3 regions of the Streptomyces sp. NPDC090077 genome follow, and region 3 is predicted to be linked to each of the others. Evidence: riboswitches for the same ligand, from Rfam matches in the RefSeq annotation. Region 3 holds a riboswitch; each other region holds the start of a gene.
What was found. A riboswitch is a leader RNA that binds a small molecule or an ion and turns the genes downstream of it on or off. The one in region 3 is predicted to bind cyclic di-AMP.

Region 1 (6,541 bases), on a different contig from region 3:
GGGAAGTAGCCGGTGTCCCCGCTGTGGAAGATCCGGTGCTCGCCACTGCTCACCACCCAGGAGGCCCACAGGGTGAACTGCTGGTTGCGCAGGCCGCGGCCGCAGAAGTGCCGGGCGGGGGTGGCGGTGAGGGTGAGTCCCGCGACCTCGGTGGCCTCGTTCCAGTCGAGCTCGCGCAGCCGGTCCGGGGAGACCCCCCAGCGCTCCAGGTGCGCGCCGACGCCGAGCGGCACGGCGAAGACCGTGTCCGTGCCGGCCAGGGCCTTGATGGTGGGGAGGTCGAGGTGGTCGTAGTGGTCGTGGGAGATCACGACGACGTCGACGGCGCCCAGCGAGGCCAGCGGCACGGGAACCGGGTGGAGCCGCTTGGGCCCGGCGAAGGGGAAGGGGGAGCACCGGTCGCCCCACACGGGGTCGAAGAGCACCCGGCGGCCGTCGATCTCCGCGAGCACGGTGGAGTGGCCCATCCAGGTCAGGCGCAGCCCGCTCGCCGGCGGCTTGGCCAGGTCGGCGAGGGTGGTCGGGTGCACGGGGATGGGCGCCGCGGGGCTGCGCCGGGTCCGCTGCTCCTTGTGGAAGTAGATCTTGGCGAACTCCGCCATCGATCCGGAAGGCCTGGTCCGGGCCCCGACCGGGTTCTGGAAGACCCCGTCGGCGAAGTTCGGCGAGCGCAGGATCCGCTCCAGCCGCGCGCCGGAGGGGTCCGCGCCGAAGGCTTCGGGCCGCAGGGCGCGCAGCCGGGGACGCAGGGGAAGGGAGCCGGTCAAGGCGCCTCCTGAGAAGGTGCAGGATGGGACGGTCGTACGTCTGCTACGACCATCCCAACGCACACCGGCCCCGGAGGATTCCGCCGCGCGGTGTCCGGTCCGCCGTCGCGGCCGTCACACCGTCCGTCCGCCCCCGTCCCCCGGCCCCCGTCCTCGGGCTACAGCGGCAGCAGGTCCGGGCGCTTGGCCTCGACGTGGTCGCCGGAGGACTCGCCGCGCAGCCGGCGGCCGATCCACGGCACGAGGTGCTCGCGCGCCCAGTGGATGTTGTCGCGGGTCACGTCCACCGAGCCGCGCGGCGGGACGGGCGGCCACGGCTGGTCCGGGTCGGCCGGCACCTCGTAGCCGAGGACCTGGGCGGCGCGCAGCGCGACGCGGGTGTGGCCCTCGGGCGAGAGGTGGAGCCGGTCGCCGTCCCAGGCCCGGCGGTCCTGGACGGTCTTCAGGGACCAGAGGTCGAGGACGGGGCAGTCGTAGCGGTCGGCGATGGCGCGGACGTGGACGTTGTACGTCGCGATCTTGCCCCGCAGGTGCTTGAGGACCGGTACGCCCCGGGTGTCGAAGCCGGTCGTGATCATGACGAGGCCCACGGAGGCCTTGAGGTCGGCGAGGGCCGCCTCGAACCGCTCCGCGACGTCGTCCGGGTCGCTGCCGGGGCGGATGATGTCGTTGCCGCCCGCGCAGAAGGTGACGAGGTCGGGTGCGAGTTCCTTGGCTCTCGGAACCTGGTCGGCCACGATCTGGTCGAGGACTTTGCCCCGCACGGCCAGATTCGCGTACCGGAAGTCGTGCTCGTCGCGCCGGTCGGCCAGGAGTACGGCGAGCCGGTCCGCCCAGCCGAGATAGGAATCCCCGGGTCCCGGGTCCCCCACGCCTTCGGTGAAGCTGTCCCCGATCGCCGCGTACGAGCCGATGGTCTTCAGTGTCGTCTTCGTCGCTGCCACAGGACGACATCCTTCACCTTGGCAACCAACCTACGCCAACGTAATGAGGGGTTGACGGGCCGTGATCTATACCACGCGGGGGATAAGGAATAAGTACACGTGGGGCCGGGACCCCCCTCGGGTCCCGGCCCCACGCGCGTTCTCGTGCCGACGGCGGGTGCCGTCAGATGCTCACGCCCTTGGAGCGGAGGTAGCCGAGCGGGTCGATGTCCGAGCCGTAGGACGGGCCCGTGCGGATCTCGAAGTGGAGGTGGGGGCCGGTCACGTTGCCGGTCGCGCCGGACAGCCCGATGGTCTGGCCGCCGGTGACGCTCTGGCCCGCCGAGACGGAGAGCGAGGAGAGGTGGCCGTACTGGGAGTACTTGCCGTCGGCGTGCTTGATGACGACCTCGTTGCCGTACGCGCCGCCCCAGCCTGCGGAAACCACGGTACCCGCGCCGACGGCCCGGACGGTGGTGCCGGTGCCCGCGATGAAGTCGACGCCGGTGTGGTAGCCGGAGGACCACATGGCGCCGCTGACCCGGTACTGGGTGGAGACGCCGCCGGCGACGGGGGAGGTGAACCCGGACGCGGTGGCGGGCGCGGCGGGGGCGGCGGCCTTCTCGCTCTTGGCGGCGGCGCCGGAGCCCTGGGCGGCCGCACCGCCGGAGCTGCGGGCGGCCTTGGCGGCGGCGCCCTTCCCGGTGCTCTTCGGGGCCTGGGCCTTGCCGCCCAGCCCCTCGGAGGCGGCCGGAGCACCGCTGGAGGATTCCTCGGCCGGGGCCGCAGGAGCCTTCGCGGCGGGGGCCGCACCCTGGCCGCCGAGGGTCAGCTTCAGGCCCGGGTGGATGAGGGACGGGTCGGTGCCGACGGCCTCGCGGTTGTCGGCGTACAGCTGCTCCCAGCCGCCGTCGAGGTGGCGCTCGGCGGCGATCTTGGAGAGGTAGTCGCCCGGCACGACCGTGTAGACGGTGGTCGCGGCGGCCTCGGGCGCGGCGGCGGGGGCCGCGGCGAGCGGGGCCTGCGCGCTCTGCGCCGGCGCGGACGTCGCCGGGGCGGCGGCCGGGGCGGCGTTGGCGCCGGCGGCACCCATCAGCGGGAGCGCGAGGGCCGCTCCGCCGGTCCCGGCGACGGCGAAGCCGCGGGATATCGAACGGGACTTCGGACGGCGGTGCTTACCCTTTCCGGGCATGGCGAATTCCTCTCCGTCGCCTGCGAGGTGAGCTGTCGGGTTCGGACTGGAGATGTCCGGCCGTACGTGCGGAGCACGGTTCGGCTTCACCCCTAGCTGCGCCGGAAACGCTCCGGAGCAGCGGCCTACCTGGTTCCCCCGCTCCTGCCGCGCGCGATGGTCGGGTGCGGTTCCCGGGCGGCGGCAGGATTAGGCGGTCCACCCGGATCGATCGCGAAGGTAATCGAGCGGGGCGCCGGGCAACAAGCCGCGAATTCCCTGACGGATTCGCAGATATGGGGGATCAATGGAATTCCGGTCACCCTGCGTCCATTCCGCACCATCAACAACCGCCCCCACAAGGCAATTCGGTTCTCGCGATCAGGCACGCACGGTCACCGTATGATCTGGCTCACGGGGACCGGCCCGATCTCGCCTCCACCTATGGCAAGTTGTTCTCAACCAGACCAATTCGGACACCATGGACCTACGCGGAGGAGTACACGTGACCCAGCAGATACCCCAGCCCCTTCCGGGTGCACCCGAACCCGGCGCGGGGCTGACCGGAGTGCGCAACTTCCGTGACGTGGGCGGGTTGCCGACCCGGGACGGACGACGGGTCAGGCCGGGACGACTGTTCCGAAGCGGACATCTGGCGCATGCCACCGAAACCGACGCAGAGTTCCTCGCGTCGCTGGGCCTGCACACCGTCTTCGACTTCCGCAACGGAGCCGATCAGGCCCTGGAGGGCCCGGACGTCGAACTTCCGGGTGTACGCAACGTGAACATCCCGCTGACGGATCCGGCCGACGGGCGCGACTTCTGGAAGATGGTCCGCGACGGCGAGCTCGACCAGCTCCGCGGCCTCCTCGGGGAGGGCCGGGCCGCCGCCCGCATGAGGGACTCGTACCGCACGATCATCCGCACCCGGACCGCCGAACACAGCCGCGTCGTGCACGCGCTCGCGCTGGACAGCGTGCCGGCGCTGATGCACTGCGCCGCCGGCAAGGACCGCGCCGGACTGTCGGTCGCGGTGACCCTGCTCGCGCTGGGCGTGGAGCGGGAGGCGATCGTGGCGGACTACCTGGAGTCCAACGCCCCGCACAACCGCTACCGGGTGCGCCGGGGCAGCGACGCGCCCGAGTCCCGCTCCCCCGAGGTGATGGAGCTGCTGGCGCCGCTGTTCGACGCCCGCGCGGAGTACCTGCTCGCGGCCTTCGCGGTCATCGACGAGCAGTGGGGCGGCGTGCAGCGCTACCTCGCCGAGGGGCTCGCGCTCGCACCCGAATCCCTGGACCGGCTGCGGGACAGGCTCCTGGAGGGCTGACCCCGGACGGCCGGAGGGGGCCCGGACGGGCCCCCTCCGGCACCGCCGCGCCTCAGCGGTTGCCGACCGCCTGCTTCACCAGGGTCCGGCCGAAGTCCCACATCAGGCCGCCCCCGCCGTGCGCCTCGTCCATGACCTCCCGGAAGGCCCCGACGAACCGCTCCACGTCCGCCTCGTCCACGATGAGCGGCGGGATGAGCTTGATGACCTCCAGGTGGTCCCCGGAGACCTGGGTGAGGATCCGGTGCCTGCGCAGCAGCGGCACCACGACCATCTGGGCGAACAGCCCCTTGCGGGCCGCCTGGAGCATCGCCCACCGGCTGCGCAGCCCCAGCGAGGTGGGCCTGCCGAACTCGATGCCGATCATCAGTCCGCGTCCGCGCACCTCGTGCAGCAGCTCGTACCGGTCCACGAGCGCGGCCAGGCGTCCGCGCAGCAGGTCGCCCATGGCCCGGGCGTTGGCCACCACCTGCTCGTCCTCCATGACGGACAGCACGGCCAGCCCGGCCGCCATCGCCTGGGCGTTGGAACCGAAGCTGGCGGAGTGCACCAGCACCCGGTCCATGGACGAGTACACCTTCTGGAAGATCCAGTCCTTGCCCAGGGTGGCGCCGACGGGGACGTACCCGCCGGAGAGCGCCTTCGCCACGCAGACCAGGTCCGGCTCCACGCCCGGCTCGTGCTGGTACGCGTAGAAGTCCCCGGTCCGTCCGAGGCCGGTCTGCACCTCGTCGGCGATCAGGAGGGCCTTGTGCCGGTGCAGCAGTTCCTGCGCGGCCCGCAGGAACCCTGGCGGGGCCGCGTGCACCCCCTTGCCCTGGACCGGCTCCACCACGAAGGCGGCCACGTCCCCGCGCGCGAGCTCCCGCTCCAGGGCCGTCAGGTCCCCGAGCGCGATCTTCGTGTCGGGCAGCAGCGGGCCGAACCCGTCGCGGAAGCCGCCTTCGCCGTTGACGGACAGCGAGCCGGTGGTCAGCCCGTGGAAGGCGTGGTCGCAGTAGAGGATCCTGGGCCGCCCGGTGGCGCAGCGGGCGAACTTCAGGGCGGTCTCCACCGCCTCGGTGCCGCTGTTGCCGAAGAAGACCCGGTCGAGGTGCGGGCTGTAGGACAGCAGCTTCTCGGCCAGCAGTCCGGGCAGCGGCTGGCAGTCGAAGCGGGTCAGGTCGGCGAGCTGGGCGTCCAGGACGTCGTGCAGGGCCCGGCGCACCACGGGGTGGTGCCGGCCGAGGCCCATCACCCCGAACCCGGCCAGCATGTCGAGGTAGTCGTTGCCCTCGGCGTCCCAGAAGTGGGCGCCCTCGGCCCGCTCGTAGACCTTGTCGAAGCCGATGGTGTGCAGCATGCGGGGCAGCTGGTGGTTGAGGTGACGGGCGTGCAGCTCGTAGCGCTCCCCGCCGCGCTCGGCGAGCAGCGCGGCGAGGTCGAAGCCCCGCCGCGCCCCCTGTCCCCCGGTCATGCCGACGTGTCCCGGTTGCTCGCGACCGTCTCCCGGGCGGCGCGCAGGGACTCCTTGAGGGAGCCCATGGTGGCGAGGACGGCGGTCGGCTCGTAGCCGCAGTGCGCCATGCAGTTGGCGCAGCGCGGGTCCTTGCCGCGGCCGTACTTGCTCCAGTCCGTGTCCTCGATGAGCTCCCGGTACGTGGGCACGTAGCCGTCGCTCATCAGGTAGCAGGGGCGCTGCCAGCCGAAGAGCGAGTAATTGGGAATGGCCCAGGCCGTGCAGGGGAAATCGGCCTTGCCCTCCAGGAAGTCGAGGAAGAGCGGGGAGTGGTTGAGCCGCCAGCGGCGCCGGTTGCCGCCCGCGAAGGCCTTCCTGAAGAGTTCCCGGGTCTGTTCGACGCCGAGGAAGTGCTCCTGGTCGGGTGCCTTTTCGTAGGCGTAGGCGGGCGAGATCATCATTTCGTCGACCTGGAGGTCGTCGTTGAGGAAGTTCAGCACCTCGATGATCGTCTGCGGGGTGTCGGTGTTGAAGAAGGTGGAGTTGGTGGTCACCCGGAATCCGCGGCGCTTGGCCTCCTTGATGGCGGCGACGGCCTCGTCGAAGACGCCTTCCTTGGCCACGGATTCGTCGTGGCGTTCGCGCAGGCCGTCAATGTGGACGGCGAAGGCGAAATAGGGGGACGGGGCGAACTTCTCGATCTTCTTCCGGAGCAGCAGTGCGTTGGTGCAGAGGAACACGTATTTCCGGCGGGCCACCAGCTGGCGCACGATCTCGTGGATCTGCGGGTGCATCAGGGGCTCGCCGCCCGCGATGGAGACCATGGGCGCGCCGGACTCCAGGACCGCGCCGACCGCCTGGGCGACCGGCATGCGCTGCTTGAGCACTCCGGCGGGGTGCTGGATCTTCCCGCAG
Region 2 (6,541 bases), on a different contig from region 3:
CTTCCTTCTTCTCCCCGCACGGGGTGACGCAGGCGCCCTTGGCCCACCACTCCGGCAGCATGGCCAGGGCCTCGTCGCCGAACGGGTTCACCCCGGGGCCGGCGGCCAGCGAGTGGCCGACCAGCACGTGCAGGCACTTGACCCGGTCCGGCATGCCGCCGGCGCTCGGGAAGCCCTGGAGCACCTCGATGGCGTCCCGCCGCTGGATGTAGTCCTCGTGCGCCTTCTGGTACGCGGCGGCGAGCTCCGGGTCCTCGGCGAGCCGGGCCTGCATCTCCTTCATCACGCCGTTGGCCTCCAGCGTGCCGATCGCGGAGGCCGCGCGCGGGCACGTCAGGTAGTACAGCGTGGGGAAGGGGGTGCCGTCGGGCAGCCGGGGTGCGGTCTCGACGACGTCCGGCTGGCCGCAGGGGCAGCGGTGCGCGATGGCGCGCAGCCCGCGCGGCGGGCGGCCGAGCTGCTGCTCGAACGCCTCGATGTCCGCGTCGGTCGGCTCGGTCCGGTCGGTCTGGGGCGGGGGCGTCTGCATGCCTGGAGGAAGTCTCTTCGTTCGGTCGTACGTGATGGGTGGGTCATTCGCCGGGGCGGTCGGCCTTGTCGACGCCGTCCCAGACGTTGGAGTACCAGGGGCGGTCGGAACCGTCCTGGCCGCCGCGGCGGCGCTCCGGGGCCGCGGCCCCGGGGTCGGTCATGATGTAGCCGATCTCCCCCGGGCGCAGGAAGTGCAGGTGCTTGCGCGCCTGCTGCTCCGCGTACGCGGGGTCCTGCCAGCGGGCCTTCTCGTCGCGGAGCTGTTCGAGCCGCTTGCGTGCGGTGTCCGCGGCCCGCTGCTGGTCCGTGATCTCCGAGCGCTGGGAAACGTACTGGCGCATCGGATACGCGAGGGCGACGACCAGCGTACAGAGGACGAGGACCAGCAGTGCCGCGCGGCCGGTGAGCCGGCTGCGGCGGATGTGCCGGCGGGACTGCGAGCGGTAGACGTGGGCCGCGGTCCGTTCGCCGAGCTGTTTGAGCCGGGTCGCCGTCGAGAAGGTGGAGAACCGATCCCGGTTCCCGGCCATGGCCCCGCCTCCCCTGTGCGCGCACTACGCAATACGTCCCCGCACACGGTACGGGACCGAGTGCGGGGACGTACGGAGGCTGAGACCCCAGGGGTGTCCCCCCGGGGGCTCCGCCCTGAGGCGGTGTCAGCCCTTGAAGCGCGGGAAGGCGCTGCGGCCGGCGTACACGGCGGCGTCGTCGAGGATCTCCTCGATGCGCAGCAGCTGGTTGTACTTGGCGACGCGGTCCGAGCGGGCCGGGGCGCCGGTCTTGATCTGACCGCAGTTCACGGCGACGGCGAGGTCGGCGATGGTGACGTCCTCGGTCTCGCCGGAGCGGTGCGACATCATGCACTTGAAGCCGTTGCGCTGGGCCATCTCGACGGCGTCGAGGGTCTCGGTCAGGGAACCGATCTGGTTCACCTTCACGAGCAGGGCGTTCGCGGAGCCCTCCTCGATGCCGCGGGCGAGGCGCTCGGGGTTGGTGACGAAGAGGTCGTCGCCGACGATCTGGACCTTGGCGCCCAGGCGGTCGGTGATGGTCTTCCAGCCGGCCCAGTCGTCCTCGAAGAGCGGGTCCTCGATGGAGACGAGCGGGTACGCCTCGACGAGCTCGGCGTAGTAGTCGGTCATCTCGGCGGCCGAGCGGGACTGGCCCTCGAACTCGTACTTGCCGTCCTTGTAGAACTCGGACGCGGCGACGTCGAGCGCGAGCGCGATGTCCTTGCCCGGGGTGTAGCCGGCCTGCTTGATGGCCTCGATGATGAGGTCGAGCGCGGCGCGGTTGGACTCCAGGTTCGGGGCGAAGCCGCCCTCGTCGCCCAGGCCGGTGGAGAGGCCCTTGGTGTGCAGGACCTTCTTGAGGGTGTGGTAGACCTCGGCACCCCAGCGCAGCGCCTCGGAGAAGGACTCCGCGCCGATCGGGGCGATCATGAACTCCTGGATGTCGACGTTGGAGTCGGCGTGCGACCCACCGTTGAGGATGTTCATCATCGGAACGGGCAGCAGGTGCGCGTTCGGGCCGCCGAGGTAGCGGAACAGCGGCAGGTCCGAGGCCTCGGAGGCGGCGTGCGCGACGGCGAGGGAGACGCCGAGGATGGCGTTGGCGCCGAGCGAGCCCTTGTTGTCGGTGGCGTCGAGGTCGAACATCGCCTGGTCGATCAGGCGCTGCTCGGTGGCGTCGTAGCCGACGAGCTCCGGCCCGATCTGCTCGATGACGGCGAGGACGGCCTTCTCCACGCCCTTGCCCATGTAACGGTTGGGGTCACCGTCACGGAGCTCGATGGCCTCGAAGGCACCGGTGGAGGCGCCGGACGGAACGGCAGCACGGCCGGTGCTGCCGTCGTCGAGGCCCACCTCGACCTCGACCGTGGGGTTGCCTCGGGAGTCCAGGATTTCCCGGGCTACGACGACGTCGATGGACGGCACGAGCATCTCCTTCTGGGATGTGACGCTGGGTGTGCGGTGGCGTGTGGGCCGTGGGACGGCCCTGCCGACTAGAGCCTAACCGGCTCCGGGCAGTGGGCTGCCCGACCGCCCGGGTCCTGGGACGAAAAAGGGGCCGAATACCCGCCTTCCGGGACATAGGGCCCTTGAATTCCCCGGCTCCCTGGGAGAGGAGATGCCGGAAGCCGGTCGTCCGGTTCCGGAATGCGGGGACCCGCGGACGACACGCCGCCGCCCGGCGCGTGGGGGGATACGCGCCGGGCGGCGGGGATGCTGCGGGGTGCCGCGAGTGTTACGCGGAGGTTCAGCCGAGCTTCAGCTTCTGGCCGGGGTAGATCAGGTCGGCGTCGGACACGGTGTCCTTGTTCAGCTCGAAGAGCTTCTCCCAGCCGCCCTTGACCTTGTTGGCGTCGGCGATGGTGCCGAGGGTGTCGCCTTCCTTGACCGTGTAGGAGCCGGTCGCCGGGGTGCCGGTCGACGGCTTCGACGGGGTCCAGTTGCCCGAGCCGGAGCCGGAGCCCTTGGTCTCGGTCTCGGTCTCGGTCTTCGGCGTGGACGGCTTGGCCGGAGCGGGCTTCGCCGGGGCCGGCTTGGCCGGAGCGGGCTTGGCCGGGGCCGGCTTGGTCTCGGGCTTCGGCTTGGCCGGGGTGGTCGAACCGCCGCCGTTGTACGAGGAGTTGGACAGGCCGACGCCGCAGTGCGGCCAGGCGCCCTTGCCCTGGCCCTTGAGGACCTTCTCGGCGATGGCTATCTGCTGGCCCTTGGTGGCCTGGTTGGCCTGCGAGGCGTACGCCTTGCCGCCGTACGCGGCCCACGTGGAGGACGAGAACTGCAGGCCGCCGTAGTAGCCGTTGCCCGTGTTGATGGACCAGTTGCCGCCGGACTCGCAGGCGGCGACCTTGTCCCACTCGGCCGCGGTGGCGGCGCTGGCGGTACCGGCGGCCATCAGCGGGGCCGCGACGGCGACACCGGCGACACCGGCGAGCGTGACGATGCGGACGGCCTTGGAGCCGCGGCGGTGCTTGCCCTTGCCGGAAAGCAGCATGGAGTTCTCCTCACCGACGCCTTCGAGGTGAGCTGTCGGGTTCGGGCGGATGAGTTGCCCGGTCACGCGGATTGCGGCGCGTGTCTTCACCCCTAGCCGGTACGCGGACCGTCTCTCAACGGCCTTTCCCGGCGCCTACCTTGGTTCCCCCGCTCCTGCCTTCGGCGCTTGCGCGACGACTGTTCCCTCCGTCCGCCGGCAGGATTCGGCGATGCGGTCGAAGGAGCCCGCGGTGGCGAGCGATTCAGAAGGTAGACAGGTCTCTCCCCGATGTTCAACGTGCGATTTTGGGGAGAAACCGGCCTACTTGCCACTCTCGGAAGCGCGTTTGCGCAGGTGAGAGGGGGGTTTGCAACAGTTCCGGAACGAGACACGCCAGTTGTCCGGAAGAGATGCATGTCTCATTTGGCGATAACGGACATTCAACTCTTAATGGATGTCCGAACTGCCCCCTATTTCTTGGTTAGATCCAGGTTCTGTCCGGGCTTGATGAGGTCCGCGTCCCCACCGATGACCTGCTCGTTGGCCTTGTAGAGCTCGCCCCAACCGCCTTCGACGCCCTTGGCCTTCGCGATGTCCGAAAGGCTGTCGCCCGCCTTCACGGTGTAGACGGGCTGCCCGGCGGGTGCTGACGCCGTGCCAGGTGCCCCCGGCACCTCGACGGCGGCCGGGCCGCGGTGCTTGCCCGAGCCGTCGGTCGCCCCGGCGGACGGGGTGGCCGTCGGGTCGCCCGGGGTGGCCGGGGCGGTGGGCGTGACGCCCGGGGTGGGAGTGGCGCCCGGCGTGGCCGGAGTCGTCGGGGTGGCGCCCGGGGCGGTCGGGGTGCCCGGCGCCGTGGGCGTGGGCGTGCCCGGGGTGGGGGTGGGCGTGCCGGGCGTCGTGGGCTGGACGGTGAAGTCCGGCGCGGGCATGACGGGCAGTCCGCTGGAGGGGCCCAGCGGGTAGTCCGGCAGACCGCTCGGGTTGGACGGGGTGCCCGGCGCCGGGGTCGGGGCCCCGAAGTCGGTGGAGGGCTTGCCCTTGCCCGCGTTCGGCACCGAGTCGTCGGGCCGGGTCGGGGTGGGCGCCACGGGGCCGGGGTTCAGCTTGTCGCCCGGGTCCACCTCGGGCGCGGGGCCCTGCTGGGTCAGCCCGGCCGAGGCGGAGCACAGCGGCCACGCCTGGGGGCCCTGGGAGGCCAGCACCCGCTCGGCGACCGCGATCTGCTGGGAGCGGCTGGCGAGGTCGGGGCGCTCCGCGTACGCGAGGCCGCCGGCGTTGCGCCACTGCTCCAGGGTGAACTGCAGGCCGCCGTAGGCGCCGCTGCCGGAGTTCGCGCTCCAGGTGCCGCCGCTCTCGCAGTCGGCGACCTTGTCCCACGTGGCGGTGTCGGCCGCGTTCGCACCGGTGGCGGCGAGCAGCGGCATGGCCAGCGCGGAGCCGGTGACTCCTGCGGTGACGACGAGCGCGGGTACCTGGCGGGGGCGTCTGTGGCGGCCGTTCCCGGGAAGCATGAGACTGCACCTTTCGCATAACGGCGGGGTAACGGCAGAACCTAGCCGCCTTCGAACGGATGTCACAAGTTCGACGGTGGACCGAGTTGCGGACTGACTTCCGGTCAGTCCCGCTTCGCTCGCGGACTCATTCGTTCGGGACTGTGAAGCGGACGGGGAGGGTGCGCAGGCCCCTCATGATGAGTCCGCCGCGCCAGCGCAGGTCCGTAGGGGGAATCGCAAGTTCCATATCCGGCAGACGCTTCAGCAAAGTTCCGAGCGCCGTCTGCCCTTCGAGACGGGCGAGCGGGGCACCGAGGCAGTAGTGGATCCCGTGGCCGTATCCGAGGTGCTGATTGTCACTCCGGGAGAGGTCCAGGGTGTCCGGGTCGGCGAACCGCTCCGGGTCGCGGTCGGCCGCCGCGAGGACCACCAGCACGGGGTCCCCGGCCGCGATGTCCTGCCCGCCGAGCGTCAGCGGCCGGGTGGCGAACCGCCAGGTGGCGAGCTCCACGGGGCCGTCGTAGCGGAGCAGTTCCTCGACGCCGGTCTCCAGCAGGGCGCTCTCCCCGGCCGCGAGGGAGGCCTGGAGGCGCTCGCGCTGGTCCGGGTTCATGAAGAGGGAGTGGATGCCGTTGCCGATGAGGTTCACGGTCGTCTCGAAGCCGGCGAAGAGCAGGATGAAGGCCATCGCCGTGGCCTCGGCCTCCGTCAGGTGGTCTCCGTGGTCACTCGCCCGGATCAGATCGGAAATGAGGTCATTGCCCAGGTCGTCCCGCTTGCGGTGGATGAGTTCCCCGAGATAGGTGCGCATCTGCTTCACCGAGCGGGCCACCCCGCCGCGCGGACCGCCGCCGTGGCGGATCATCATCCCCGCCCAGTCGCGGAAGTCGTCCTGGTCCTCGCGCGGTACGCCGAGCATCTCGCAGATGGCGTAGATGGGGAGCGGGAACGCGAACTCGTGGATGAGGTCCGCCTCCCCCTTCTCCACGAACTGGTCGATGAGGTGGTCGGTCAGCTCCTGCACCCGCGGGGTGAACTCCGCCACGCGCCGCGGGGTGAACGCCTTCGACACCAGCCGCCGCAGCCGGGTGTGGTCCGGCGGGTCGATGTTCAGCAGGTGCGTCATCAGCTCCGCCTTGCGCTCCCCCGGGATCCCGGTCTTGCCCTTGGCGTGCGCCGGCTCCGCGTGGTGCGCCGGGTTCTTGCTCAGCCGCTGGTCCGCGAGGGCCTGGCGGGCGTCCGCGTACCGGGTCACCAGCCACGCCTCGACCCCGCTGGGGAGCCGGGTGCGGTGCACCGGGGAGTTCTCGCGCAGCCAGGCGTAGGCCGGGTACGGGTCGGTCGCGAACTCCCAGTCGAAGAGCGTCGGCCCCTCGGGACGGGACGGGTCGGGCTGGGCGGCGGAGGTCTGATCGTGCACCCGACGACCGTATCCCGGCCCGCCGCCGGCCATCCCTTATGGCCGCTTCGTCGCGGCTGTCCGTAGATCGGACATCACTTGACGCCGGGTTCTGCGACATTCCTACTTTCGGTTC
Region 3 (6,541 bases):
AGGTAGACCTCCAGGAGCTCCTTGAGGCCCAGCGTCAGCGGCTGGCCGTCGACCAGCGCGACGTTGTTGATGCCGAAGGACTCCTCCATCGGCGTCAGCTTGTACAGCTGCTCCAGCACGGCCTCCGGGTGGAAGCCGTTCTTGATCTCGATGACCAGGCGCAGGCCGTGCGAGCGGTCCGTGAGGTCCTTGACGTCGGCGATGCCCTGGAGCTTCTTCGAGCCGACCAGGTCCTTGATCTTCGCGATGACCTTCTCGGGACCCACCGTGAAGGGCAGTTCGGTGACGACCAGGCCCTTGCGGCGAGGGGTGACGTCCTCCACGGAGACCGTCGCGCGGATCTTGAAGGTGCCGCGGCCGTTCTCGTAGGCGTCCTTGATGCCGGACAGGCCCACGATGCGGCCGCCGGTCGGCAGGTCGGGGCCCGGCACGAAGCGCATCAGCGCCTCCAGGTCCGCCTCCGGGTACCGGATCAGGTGGCGGGCGGCCGCGATGACCTCGCCCAGGTTGTGCGGGGGCATGTTGGTGGCCATGCCGACCGCGATCCCGGACGTGCCGTTGACCAGCAGGTTCGGGTAGGCGGCGGGGAGGGCGACGGGCTCGCGCTCCTGGCCGTCGTAGTTGGCGGTGAAGTCGACCGTGTCCTCGTCGATCGACTCCGTCATCAGCGACGTGGCGTCCGCCATCTTGCACTCGGTGTAGCGCATCGCGGCCGGCGGGTCGTCGTTGCCGAGCGAGCCGAAGTTGCCGTGGCCGTCGACCAGCGGCAGCCGCATCGAGAAGGGCTGGGCCATGCGCACGAGGGCGTCGTAGATCGACTGGTCGCCGTGCGGGTGCAGCTTGCCCATGACCTCGCCGACGACGCGGGCGCACTTGACGTACCCCCGGTCGGGCCGCAGGCCCATCTCGTTCATCTGGTAGACGATGCGCCGGTGCACCGGCTTCATGCCGTCGCGGGCGTCGGGCAGGGCGCGGGAGTAGATCACCGAGTACGCGTACTCGAGGAAGGAGCCCTGCATTTCGTCGACGACGTCGATGTCGAGGATCTTCTCCTCGAAATCCTCCGGCGGCGGGGTCTTCGTGCTGCGGCGGGCCATCGCTGCGCGGCTCCTTAACCAAGGTTCGGGATGTACTGGGTGGATCTGGCGTGGTTGACGCGGACCATTGTGGCCCGAGGCACCGACAACGCGGACTCCGACCCCGGGGGTCCCCCGTACGGAGTCCGGGGGAGTGACCCGGGAACTTATCCGGCCGTCGGTGCGCTTGCATACAGTGGCAGGTCTGACAGAAATCTCTGCATCGCGATCGAAGGGACCACATGCCCATGGGTCACACGGCCACAGCTCAGGCCGGCTCCGGCGGCCTGACAGCGACCGAGCACCGGCTGGCCAACGGCCTGCGCGTGGTGCTGTCCGAGGACCACCTCACCCCGGTCGCCGCCGTCTGCCTCTGGTACGACGTCGGCTCGCGCCACGAAGTCAAGGGGCGGACCGGTCTGGCTCACCTCTTCGAGCACCTGATGTTCCAGGGTTCGGCGAGCGTACCGGGCAACGGGCACTTCGAGCTCGTCCAGGGCGCCGGCGGTTCCCTGAACGGCACCACCAGCTTCGAGCGCACCAACTACTTCGAGACGATGCCGGCGCACCAGCTGGAGCTCGCCCTGTGGCTGGAGGCGGACCGCATGGGTTCGCTGCTGGCCGCCCTGGACGACGAGTCCATGGAGAACCAGCGCGACGTGGTCAAGAACGAGCGCCGCCAGCGCTACGACAACGTCCCGTACGGCACCGCGTTCGAGAAGCTGACCGCCCTCGCCTACCCGGAGGGCCACCCGTACCACCACACCCCGATCGGCTCCATGGCCGACCTGGACGCCGCCTCCCTGGAGGACGCGCGCAACTTCTTCCGTACGTACTACGCGCCCAACAACGCCGTGCTGTCGGTCGTGGGCGACATCGACCCGGAGCGGACCCTCGCCTGGATCGAGAAGTACTTCGGCACCATCCCGGCGCACGACGGCAAGCAGCCGCCGCGCGACGGCTCGCTCCCCGAGATCATGGGCGGGCAGCTGCGCGAGGAGATCGTCGAGGAGGTGCCGGCGCGTGCGCTGATGGCCGCCTACCGGCTGCCGCACGACGGCACCCGCGAATGCGACGCCGCCGACGTGGCGCTGACCGTGCTGGGCGGCGGCGAGTCCTCCCGCCTGCACAACCGCCTGGTGCGCCGCGACCAGACGGCCGTGGCCGCCGGGTTCGGCATGCTGCGCCTGGCGGGCGCGCCGTCGCTGGGCTGGCTGGACGTCAAGACCTCCAGCGGCGTCGAGGTGCCCGCCATCGAGGCGGCCGTCGACGAGGAGCTCGCGCGGTTCGCCGCCGAGGGCCCGACGGCCGAGGAGATGGAGCGCGCGCAGGCGCAGCTGGAGCGCGAGTGGCTGGACCGGCTCGGCACCGTGGCCGGCCGCGCCGACGAACTGTGCCGCTTCGCGGTGCTGTTCGGCGACCCCCAGCTCGCCCTGACCGCCGTCCAGCGGGTGCTGGACGTCACCGCCGAGGAGGTGCAGGCCGTGGCCGCGGCCAGGCTGCGCCCCGACAACCGGGCGGTGCTGGTCTACGAGCCGCTGGGCGGCGCCGAGGGCCAGGAGACCGAGCAGCACGACGAGAACGAGGGGGCGGAGCAGTGAGCGACACCGCAGCCGTCACGATGACCTTCCACCCGCGGCCGCAGGCCGGCGAGGCGAAGCCGTGGGCCTTCCCGGCCCCGGAGCGCTCCACGCTCCCCAACGGCCTGACCCTGCTGCGCTGCCACCGCCCCGGCCAGCAGGTGGTGGCGGTCGAGGTGAACCTCGCGGCGCCGCTGGACGCCGAGCCCGAGGGCCTCGACGGGGTGGCCACCATCATGGCCCGCGCCCTGTCGGAGGGCACCGACAAGCACTCCGCCGAGGAGTTCGCCGCCGAGCTGGAGCGCTGCGGCGCCACGCTCGACGCCCACGCCGACCACCCCGGCCTGCGGGTCTCCCTGGAGGTCCCGGCCTCCCGGCTGCCCAAGGCGCTCTCCCTGCTCGCCGAGGCCCTGGGCGCGCCCGCCTTCGCCGACGGCGAGGTCGACCGCCTGGTGCGCAACCGGCTCGACGAGATCCCGCACGAGCTGGCCAACCCGCAGCGCCGCGCCGCCAAGGAACTCTCCAAGGAGCTGTTCCCGGCCGGCCTGCGCATCTCCCGCCCGCGCCAGGGCACCGAGGAGACGGTCGCGCGGATCGACTCCGGGGCCGTACGCGCCTTCTACGAGGCCCACGTACGCCCCTCCACCGCCACCGCGGTGGTCGTCGGCGACCTGACCGGCATCGACCTGGACGCCCTGCTGGCAGACACCCTGGGCGCCTGGACCGGCGACACCGCCCCGCCCCGCCCCGTCCAGCCGGTGACGGCCGACGACACGGGCCGCGTGGTCATCGTGGACCGGCCCGGAGCCGTCCAGACGCAGCTGCTGATCGGCCGGATCGGGCCGGACCGGCACGACATCGTCTGGGCCCCGCAGGTGCTCGGCACCTACTGCCTCGGCGGCACCCTCACCTCCCGTCTGGACAAGGTGCTGCGCGAGGAGAAGGGCTACACCTACGGAGTGCGCGCCTTCGGGCAGGTGCTGCGCTCGACCGCCGACGGCAAGGGCGCCTCGATGCTCGCCATCAGCGGTTCGGTGGACACCCCCAACACGGGTCCGGCGCTGGAGGACCTGTGGAAGGTGCTGCGCACCCTCGCGGAGGGCGGACTGACCGACGCCGAGCGGGACGTGGCGGTGCAGAACCTGGTGGGCGTGGCCCCGCTGAAGTTCGAGACGGCGGCCTCCGTCGCCGGCACGCTCGCCGACCAGGTCGAGCAGGAGCTGCCGGACGACTACCAGGCGCGGCTGTACGCGCGGCTGGCCGACACCGGTACGGCGGAGGCCACTTCGGCCGTCGTGAACGCCTTCCCGGTGGACCGTCTGGTCACCATCCTGGTGGGCGACGCCGCGCAGATCGAGGAGCCCGTCCTGGCCCTCGGGATCGGTGAGGTCACCGTCGTCTCCAACTGAGCGGCGCGAGGCCCGAGACGGGGCGTGACCCGGCCCGTTTCCAGGGGGCTCCGGTGGAACATCCACCGGAGCCCCCTTTGTCCGTTTAGTGGAGTGGTTGCATGTATGCGGTGTGGCGTACGCAACAAAACCGCTCGTGTGTTTGGCGATTGACTGATGATCCGCCTAGCGTCGGCCGTGCTGTTCGTCAGTTGCACCCGCCGCACCCCCGCGGCACCGGACAGCGATCGCCGAGTCCCCGTCAGGCGCGAGCCTGGGGAGCCGGGGACCCACATGTGTCCCTGGGGTGAATCGGACCCCCTCGCAAGAGGAGGCCCGTAGGAGACCTTCCTGCTCCGAACCCGTCAGCTAACCCGGTAGGCGAGAGGGAAGGAAAGGATCACCCCCTTCATGGCGTTTGGCAGTCGTGCCGCCGGTTCTGGTAAGCACCGTGGTTCCAGCCGTCTGAGCCGCAAGACCGCCGGTTTCGCCGGCGTCGCCGCCCTCGCCACCACGGGCGTGGTCGGCACCCTGGCCGCTCCGGCCTTCGCGGCGGACAACAGCAACGCTCCGTCCATGGAGGACACCGGTCAGAACGCGATCGTCGTCGCCGACGGTCTGCAGGACGACATCGAGGTCCAGGCCGCGACCCAGCAGAGCGCCGCCGAGGCCGTCGCCGCGCAGGCGCAGGCCGAGGCCGAGGCGAAGACGCGGGCCGCCGAGGCCAAGCGCACCGCCGAGGCCAAGGAGAAGGCCGACCGCGAGGCCGCCGAGAAGGCCGCCAAGGAAGAGGCCCGCAAGCGCCTCAACACCTTCGTCGCCCCGGTCGACGGCTCCTACGTCAGCACCCAGTACGGCGCCGGCGGCGGCATGTGGTCCTCCGGTAGCCACACGGGCATCGACTTCCACGCCGACGAGGGCAGCATCGTCCACGCCGTGGGCGCGGGCACCGTCGTCGAGGCCGGCTGGGGCGGCGCGTACGGCAACAACGTCGTGATCCGCCACAACGACGGTACCTACACCCAGTACGGGCACCTGCTCTCGCTGAGCGTCTCCGCCGGTCAGACGGTGGGCGCGGGCCAGCAGATCGGCCTGTCGGGCTCCACCGGCAACTCCAGCGGTCCGCACCTGCACTTCGAGGCCCGCACCGGCGCCACGTACGGCACGGACATCAACCCGCTGACGTACCTGCGCAACCACGGCGTGGGCATCTGACCCGCACGCACACAGCGCGCTTCACCGAAGAAGGCCCCGGCTCACAGAGCCGGGGCCTTCTTCGTGTTTTCGGCCCTGCTCGGAAATTTATCGCGTGTTGCAATAGAGTCGCAGCACGGCCACGATAAACCGAACCGAAACCAGCGGAGGTCCGGCCTTGCGTATTCCGGCGCACGCGGTGTGCACAGCGATTCGCGACGATATCGTCTCCGGATTCTTCGGGCCGGGCGGCCGGCTGACGGAGGAGGTGCTCGCCCGCCGCTACGGGGTCTCGCGCGTCCCGGTGCGGGAGGCGCTGCGGACCCTGGAGTCCGAGGGCTTCGTCACCACGCGGCGGCACGCGGGCGCCTGCGTGGCGGAACCGACCGAGCAGGAGGCCGCCGACCTCCTGGAGCTGCGGACGCTGCTGGAGCCGCTCGCCGCCTCCCGGGCCGCCCGCCGGCGCACCGACGGCCACCTGAAGGTGCTGCGCGGACTGGTCAGGCTGGGCCGGGAGCGGGCCGGGCGGGCCCAGGGGGAGGACCTGCGCTCCCTGGGGGCCTGGTTCCACGAGACGCTGTCCCAGGCCTCGGCGAGCCCGGGGCTGATCGCCCTGCTGACCCAGACCCGGCACAAGATCGCCTGGATGTACCTGGTCGATCCCCCCGCGCAGCCCGAGGAGTGCTGGGCCGAGCACGCCGCGATCGTGGACGCCGTCGCCCGCGGGGACGCGGAGCGGGCCAGGGCCCTGACCGCGTTGCACGCGCAGCGGTCGGCCGGGGCGCACCGGCCGAGGGTGAGGAATCCGCAACCTGCCGTAAACACGGCGAGCGCCCGGAATTAACAGGTCCCGTATACAACGGAGGGATATCCGGGGGATCCCGGGTGTCGAAGGAATTCCCTTCCTCTTTTATGCGCCGCCGTGGCCCGATTCCGGTGTGCCGAATGCATGCATTCCCCGGAGGGGAAATAGCGGAAGCCGCAGCCCCCGGGGTGGTGGGGACTGCGGCTTCCGGTCTACCGGACCCGAAGGGTCAGACGGTCTCGGGGAGCTCCTCGAGACCCTCGGCGACCAGCTTCGCGAGGCGGTCGAGCGCGGCGTCCGCACCCTCGGCGTCGGAAGCCAGGACGATCTCCTCGCCACCCTGGGCGCCCAGGCCCAGGACCGCCAGCATCGACGCGGCGTTGACGGGGTCGCCGCCGGCCTTCGCGATGGTCACCGGAACTCCGGAGGCGGTCGTCGCCCGGACGAAGATCGAGGCGGGACGAGCGTGCAGGCCCTCGGCCCAGCCGACGTTGACGC

Region 1: linked by a shared signal. The riboswitch ahead of ACIPW5_RS03915 (peptidoglycan DD-metalloendopeptidase family protein) and the one ahead of ACIPW5_RS07510 (M23 family metallopeptidase) in region 3 are both predicted to bind cyclic di-AMP.
Region 2: linked by a shared signal. The riboswitch ahead of ACIPW5_RS12740 (transglycosylase family protein) and the one ahead of ACIPW5_RS07510 (M23 family metallopeptidase) in region 3 are both predicted to bind cyclic di-AMP.

The regions. Positions count from the first base shown of each region.
Region 1 covers NZ_JBIVEG010000001.1:884,553-891,093, forward strand. The annotation lists gene ACIPW5_RS03905 (MBL fold metallo-hydrolase) at 1-767, opposite strand, end outside; gene ACIPW5_RS03910 (SGNH/GDSL hydrolase family protein) at 926-1,711, opposite strand; gene ACIPW5_RS03915 (peptidoglycan DD-metalloendopeptidase family protein) at 1,875-2,882, opposite strand; cyclic di-AMP (ydaO/yuaA leader) riboswitch at 2,887-3,088, opposite strand; gene ACIPW5_RS03920 (tyrosine-protein phosphatase) at 3,367-4,188, shown strand; gene ACIPW5_RS03925 (aspartate aminotransferase family protein) at 4,241-5,644, opposite strand; gene hpnH (adenosyl-hopene transferase HpnH) at 5,641-6,541, opposite strand, start outside.
Region 2 covers NZ_JBIVEG010000006.1:62,832-69,372, forward strand. The annotation lists gene ACIPW5_RS12725 (DUF501 domain-containing protein) at 1-529, opposite strand, end outside; gene ACIPW5_RS12730 (septum formation initiator family protein) at 573-1,061, opposite strand; gene eno (phosphopyruvate hydratase) at 1,188-2,474, opposite strand; gene ACIPW5_RS12740 (transglycosylase family protein) at 2,791-3,531, opposite strand; cyclic di-AMP (ydaO/yuaA leader) riboswitch at 3,534-3,708, opposite strand; gene ACIPW5_RS12745 (transglycosylase family protein) at 3,984-5,024, opposite strand; gene ACIPW5_RS12750 (cytochrome P450) at 5,152-6,426, opposite strand.
Region 3 covers NZ_JBIVEG010000003.1:119,732-126,272, forward strand. The annotation lists gene ACIPW5_RS07495 (DNA topoisomerase (ATP-hydrolyzing) subunit A) at 1-1,097, opposite strand, end outside; gene ACIPW5_RS07500 (M16 family metallopeptidase) at 1,325-2,677, shown strand; gene ACIPW5_RS07505 (M16 family metallopeptidase) at 2,698-4,065, shown strand; cyclic di-AMP (ydaO/yuaA leader) riboswitch at 4,284-4,443, shown strand; gene ACIPW5_RS07510 (M23 family metallopeptidase) at 4,456-5,259, shown strand; gene ACIPW5_RS07515 (GntR family transcriptional regulator) at 5,417-6,082, shown strand; gene ACIPW5_RS07520 (HPr family phosphocarrier protein) at 6,273-6,541, opposite strand, start outside.